DNA from 2 places in the Synechococcus sp. PCC 6717 genome. Region 1 is predicted to be linked to the other one. Evidence: riboswitches for the same ligand, from Rfam matches in the RefSeq annotation. Region 1 holds a riboswitch; the other holds the start of a gene.

Region 1 (3,410 bases):
CCACCGCCAAGTCCTGCTTCCACAGCATACCGCTGGGAGTATGCGTAGGGCGGCGATCGCCACACCCGAAACTGTCCCGTAAACCCGCGACTCAGGAGTGCAAGGTTTGTGCCTTGGTAGCGCTGTAAGGACTGCCGAAACAGTTGTGCTGCCAACAGGCTGAGGCTATAGAGCCAGCGCGATCGCCGTTGATACCCCCCCCGTGCCCGCTGTGCGAGCTGGAGGCTGACGGCTGTGTCCAGCAGAATAAAAATATAGCGATACATGAGCATCAAAATATCCAGCAGAAAGGAGGGGACTGAGCGCCGCTCAAGTACCCCTAGCAGTTCTGGAAAGGGGGTCGTGAAAAGGATAAAGACCAAACAGCTACTGGCCACCAAGGTGCGCAGCCCCACCCCAAGGGCTTGAGTGACCTGTGCCTGCGGAATAAAGACCGACCATCCACCAACACTGAGGCGCCCCAGCAGTGGCTCTGTTGTTGTCGTCACTAAGCTTGTGGGTGCCACCTGCACTAACAGGCTGGGCAGGCTCAACACCCAAAATAGGGCGATCGCCCCGAGCACCGCAGCATAAACCCGCCACGGGATGCGAGCATAGCCAACAACCCAGACACTGAGCCAGAGCCACAACAGCCCTTGACTGAGAGGATGGGCAAAAAACGTAAACAGGAGCAGGGCGATCGCAAAAAGGAGCTTCTGCTCGGGCGGTATGTGCCGTAGCCCATTCCGGTAGGCGTAGGAGTCAAGGTGATGGTGCATGCAGCACGCTACCGTTACTTCTCCCGGCGAATTTGAAGACGTTTTTGGCGGTGGCGCTCGGTGTATTGCCCCACCACAAAGCCAATCACCCCCGCCCCCAGACTGGCTTGCAGGGCAAAGAATAGTGACTCAACCTCCGCACTCTGGGGTTCAAACACCGGCGTAGCCCAAGGGGTATAATCGGGTGCAATGTCGGTAATGAGGTCTTCCGCTTGGGCATCGGCACCTTCAAACTCGGCGTTAACAAACAGCAGCGGTGCTGCCCCAAGGAGCACAACGGCACCAAGCAGCAGCCAAACCTGCTTCGCTTTCGAGTTAACCATGGTGACCACGCTCCTGTAACAGATTAAGGGTGCGTAATTCTGCTGCGCAGTAAGTGGTGAGCCAGTTCCAGACTAAAACCGTCAATAGACCCTCACTAATGGCAAGGGGAATTTGGGTGATGGCAAACACGGCGGCAAATTTGCCAAATGCGGCTGCCACCCCGCCAACACTATCGGGAAAGGCTAGGGCTAACTGCCACGCGGTGAGGGCATAGGTAATGACATTAGCCGCAAACGCAGCAGTAAACAGGGCGATCGCCGGCTTTCCGGTCAGACGCAAGATGCCGTTATAGCAGCCCCATGCCACCCATGGCCCGACCACTGCCATGGAAAAGCCATTGGCACCCAAGGTGGTCAAGCCACCGTGGGCAATGAGCAACGCCTGAAACAGTAAGACCAAGGTGGCCAACACCGTCATGATGGGTGGCCGAAAAAGAACCGTTCCTAGGGCAATTCCCGTCGGGTGGGACGAGCTACCGGTGACCGAGGGAAGTTTTAACGACGATAAAACAAATGCATAGGCMCCCGCCAATGCGAGTAGTAGGGTGGACTCGGGCTGTGTCTTCACCTGTTGCCGCAGTGACCAGAGTCCCCATCCCAAAAATGGCAAGAACCCTAACCACCAGCCCAGCGCCCAGCCAACGGGTAAAAACCCTTCACTGATGTGCATCGCCAACACCGCCCTCGGGCTGGCAATCACCATATACATCGCCAGCAGGGCGATCGCCCCCAGCAGAGGGAGCCGCTTCCATTGCCTGACTTTCATTCATCTGTACCTCGCAGATATGCAACAATCCTCGGCGGGCATCCTGACTCAGAGCGGCCAAAAACCGTCATCACAGTTGCGGGACAGCGCCGGACTTGCACCGGACTTTCCCCCTTGCGTTCTGTGGCTGCTCCCCACAGAAACCGATTAGCGCTATTATAGGTCAGGACTGCTCGGTTACCCTTGGAAGCGTTTGCGCCTCAATGCAGGATGTCAACCCAATCGCGGCCAATGCGCACCGTTACATCCGACGAAATCACCCCAGTTGAGTTGGCCGACACCCGCCCAACCCCCAATACAGAGCGCACCATTTGAGCCGCCCCTAAATCTCCTTGCTGCGCCAAGACTTCGGTTGCGGCGGCTTCTTGGTGCCAGTCATCGCTAATGATGACATTGCTGTAGCCATGGTGGTATAGAAAGTCCGCCATATCTTGAGCCGCATCGGGGTGTCCCGAGGCATTTTGTAACGCGATGCGTACCGAACCACTTTCACTCCAAGTGGGGCTGGCTGACACTGAGCGCGATCGCGCTGCAAAGTAAGTCTCAACGATGCGATCGATCCCGTCGTAGTCAAGGAGCCAGTAGCTGGCATCGTACCCATCACCACTAAAGCGCCCGGGCAACAGAATCATGCGCAGATTCTCAGGATCCGTGCGCAGGCTAAATTGGGCGATCGCCATCAGTTCGCCAAAGGTCAAATCGGTATCTACGTGTTTCTGGAGAACCTCGTGGAGTTGGGGGAGCCGCGTCAACATGACTGGATTCGCTAGTTTCGTTTGCAGCGCCTTGATCAACATTTGCTGGCGTTGTGCCCGGCCAATGTCACCGAGGTCATCGTAGCGAAACCGTACAAAGCCCTCAGCCTGCTCACCGTTGAGGGTTTGTAATCCAGGGTAGAGATCAATGTAGAGTTTTTGGGTGTGATCACTGTAATACATCCGCTTGGGAACATTGACCTCTACGCCCCCCACCAAATCCACAAGGGCACGAAACGCTCCCGGGCCAATGCGAATGTAGCGATCAACCGGAGTGTAGTTCAGGGTTTGACTCACCACCTTGGCAACTAGGGGGACATCACCATAGACATTGGCCGCATTGATTTTATCAACCCCATAGCCCGGAATGTCAACGCGACTGTCCCGAGGAATACTCAACACTGTGATGGTGTTGTCATCAGGGTTAAACCGCGCCAGCAAAATAGTATCGGTGCGGCCACGGAAACTTTCTGGCGAGCCTTCCGGTGCCCCCAAAACCTTGTCAACCCCTAGCACCAATAAATTGATAGGCCGACTCATCTTCCCTTGCAAGCTGCGAGCCATCACCTCAAAAAAAGAGGTCTTCGCATCACCCCCCTGCTCTGCTTGAAAAGGCGACAGTAAGACAACACTCATTCCCGCAAAGGCCGAAATTAAAGACACCGTACCAAAGGCTGCTATCCAACCCAACACTCGCCATGACGATCGCCGCGATCGCGCCTTAGTGTGCAGCGCCACTGCCTTTGCCCCTCGAGCCGCCGGAGCCGGATTCACTCGCTTGACCTGTTTAACGCCTCGTGCCACAACG
Region 2 (3,410 bases), on a different contig from region 1:
TGGCCTACTATGTTTTGGGATCAGGCCCCGGCGGCACGGTCAACCCAGCCCTAAAACCCATTGGAGTGCCAATTTTCCTGAACAATTACGTCATTGCCTTCAATGCCAGCAGCCCTAAAGCAAAAACCCTAGAAACAGAGGTCAATCAAGCCCTTGAAATTCTCAAGACCGATGGTACCCTGCGGCGAATTTATGAGCACTGGAAACTGTGGAATGATCAGCAAGCGCAAATTGGCATTGTTTAGGAGTAGGGGATGGAGTTAATCCAAGCGGCGTTACCGGCCTTTCTGCGGGGGGCGCTGAATACCCTTATTTACTGTGCGATTTCCTTCCCGATCGCCATTGTGCTTGGCATTCTCTTGGCAGCAATGACCACCTCCCCTTACCTGTTTTTGCGCTGGCCTGCTGCCGGATTTATTGAGGTGATGCGCGGTACCCCCATGATCACCCAACTGTTGTTGCTGTACTACGGTGTCGGGGCAGTTTTAGCGCAGATCAATTTAGCAACGTGGGTGAATGCGTGGACAGCAGGGGTCACGGCTCTAGCCCTTAACTATGCCGCTTACGAAGCAGAGGTCTTTCGGGCTGGCCTGGGCGGCGTGGATTCGGGTCAACGGGAGGCGGCGCTGTCCTTGGGGATGACCCAGCAGCAGGGGTTTGTGCGGGTGATTTTGCCGCAGGCGGCGCAAATTGTTATTCCACCCCTGATCAATGATTTCATTTATATGCTCAAGGATTCGGCCATTGTCAGTGTGATTGCAGGGGTCGATCTGACATCGGTGTTGCGGGTCTGGATCATCCGTCATAGTAGTCATCCCTTCCCCCTTTATGCCCTAGCGCTGGTGCTGTATTTGTTGATGAGTTTGCCGATCGCTGCGTGGGGGCGGCACATCGAACACCGTCTAAAGGCTAGAATGTCCTAGGGGTTGCCTCTGTTACCAGTTGCTGGAGCCAGTTGATGTTGCCTTCTGTGGGCGATCGCCTACACCTGACCTACCTGAGTGGTTCTAAAACCGATCCTGCTGGCCAAGATGTCATTGCTGGCTTGAGTTGTTCACCGCAAAAATATTTACCCTCCTACTACTTTTATGATGCCGTTGGGTCGCGGTTATTCGAGCAGATTACTGACCTGCCAGAGTACTACCTCACCCGCACCGAACTAGCGCTGCTGAGTCAACACGCCAAAGAAATTGCCACCCTGACCGGCATCTGTGAATTAATTGAGCTCGGCAGCGGCAGCGATCGCAAAATCCGCTACTTACTCTCCGCCTATGCCCAGCTACAACCTCAGCTTGTCTATCGTCCCATTGATGTCAGTGGCTCGATGCTCAAAACTAGTGCCATAGCGCTGCTGAAGGATTATCCCCAACTGTGGATCAATGGCCTTGTGGGCACCTACGATATTGGCCTAGAGCACTTGCCCCCACCCCTTGCACCGCGACGCTTACTCTGTTTCTTAGGCAGTACCCTAGGCAACCTCTCACCGGTTGAGTGCCAACGTTTCTTCAGCCAACTGTACCGGGTGCTCAATGTTGGTGACTACCTGCTCCTTGGAGTTGACCTAGTAAAAGACACCAAAGTTTTGCTTGCCGCCTACAATGATGCTCAGGGGATTACGGCTGCCTTTAATCGCAATATCCTTAGCCACCTTAACTGGCGATTTCAGGGCAACTTCGAGCCATTGGCCTTCGATCATCGAGCCATTTATAACCCAGTGGCACAGCAAATCGAAATGTATCTTGACAGCCAAAACACACAGACGGTAACCCTCACTGCCCTAGAATTGACCTGTGACATTGCCGCCGGGGAAAGCATCCTCACAGAAATCTCGCGGAAGTTTTGGCTGGATTCCCTAAGGTCAGACCTCGTGGCGGCTGGCTTGACGTGGGTTCGAGCCTTTACCGATCCAAACCACTGGTTTGCTCTATGTTTGTGTTGCCGGTGAACACACAGGAGGCGGTCTAGGGGGTAGCGAGTCCCCACCCCCCGCATAGACAGAGCCACAATACGCTCGTTAGAATTGGAAGGTTAACCGTGAAGAGCAGTTTGTAGGGAAACACCAGTGTAAATCTGGGGCTGTGCCGCAGCTGTGAGGGGAGCGATCCCTAAGCCAGAATGCCTACCTACTGCGGTTCACTCTATTTGTCTGCGTTGCACAGGCATGGAGTTATAGCGTGGTCGTTACTATTCAGCCCAACGATTCAATTCTTAATCCCCTGAGTTTTAGCCTTGATTTACCACCCTTACCCCAGCCCCGACCGCTACTGATGGTGGGTCATGGTACTCGCGATCCGCAAGGCCGCCAAGCATTTTTAGACTTTGCCCATGCGTATCATCAATTAGATCCTTGCCGCCCGGTCTTTCCTTGCTTCTTGGAGTTGACTCAACCCTCGATTTTTGAAGTTTTAAGCCAGTGTGCAGTAGAGGGCTACACCGATCTGTCGGTACTGCCGATTTTATTATTTGCGGCGCGCCACAACAAATTTGATGTGACCAATGAACTGGATCGTGCTCGCCAAGCGTTCCCGCAGTTGCGCTATCACTACGGTCGCCACTATGGCATTGCCCCTGAAATTCTCACCCTCTGGCGATCGCGCCTTGAAATGCTCGACTCACCGGAATTTAACCCCCGAGGCATTGGCCGCGACGACACGGTGTTACTGGTGGTGGGACGTGGCTCGAGTGACCCCGATGCCAACGGCGATGTCTTCAAGCTAGCGCGGATGCTCTGGGAAGGTAGTGGCTACAAGACCGTTGAGGTGTGCTTTATTGGTATTACCCATCCCCGCCTAGAGGTAGGGTTTGCCCGCGCCAATCTCTATCAGCCGCAGCGGGTGATTGTCCTGCCCCACTTTATGTTCACTGGCGCACTGGTGAAAAAAATCTATACCCTGACCGCTACTGCCCAGCAACAGTACCCGGCGGTAGAATACGTTAACTTGCCGGAAATTGGGTTACATCCGCAGTTATTTTATTTAACGCGGCAACGGGAAATAGAAACCCTCACCGGCCAAGTGGCCATGAATTGCGAAGCCTGTAAATTTCGCTTGGCGGCGATCGCCCATGGTGCCGATCATTCCCACCATCACCACCACGATCACAACCATAACCATGAGTCTCATTCCCACGGGCATCATCACCCCAGTGTGAATTTAGATCATCTACCCAGCTACCATCAACGGATTTGGCAGGTTCCCTAGGGGGATGGCCACCTAAGGAAAATGCTAGACTAGGGGGTAATGATCCCTTTTTTCAAGCTTGGACGGGGCTTGTTTATGGCGATAAAGTATCCTCCCCAGACGGTTGATCGCGTTTTGATTTTTGACACGACGCTGCGGGACGGAGAGCAGTCTCCGGGAGCCGCACTGAATGTAGATGAAAAACTCACGATCGCCCGTCAACTGGCTCGG

Evidence for each region. Region 1 has a riboswitch for cobalamin ahead of L5470_RS13050 (energy-coupling factor ABC transporter permease). Riboswitches for the same ligand answer to the same signal wherever they lie in the genome.
Region 2: it holds a riboswitch for cobalamin, as region 1 does, so the genes downstream of both, L5470_RS08575 (sirohydrochlorin chelatase) here and L5470_RS13050 (energy-coupling factor ABC transporter permease) in region 1, are expected to answer to the same signal.

What each region holds. Positions count from the first base shown of each region.
Region 1 covers NZ_JAKLTV010000055.1:17,043-20,452, reverse strand. The annotation lists gene cbiQ (cobalt ECF transporter T component CbiQ) at 1-758, opposite strand, end outside; gene L5470_RS13055 (energy-coupling factor ABC transporter substrate-binding protein) at 773-1,081, opposite strand; gene L5470_RS13050 (energy-coupling factor ABC transporter permease) at 1,074-1,847, opposite strand; cobalamin riboswitch at 1,864-2,010, opposite strand; gene L5470_RS13045 (LCP family protein) at 2,048-3,406, opposite strand.
Region 2 covers NZ_JAKLTV010000017.1:46,734-50,143, forward strand. The annotation lists gene L5470_RS08560 (ABC transporter substrate-binding protein) at 1-245, shown strand, start outside; gene L5470_RS08565 (amino acid ABC transporter permease) at 255-923, shown strand; gene egtD (L-histidine N(alpha)-methyltransferase) at 959-1,945, shown strand; cobalamin riboswitch at 2,009-2,141, shown strand; gene L5470_RS08575 (sirohydrochlorin chelatase) at 2,175-3,200, shown strand; gene L5470_RS08580 (2-isopropylmalate synthase) at 3,276-3,410, shown strand, end outside.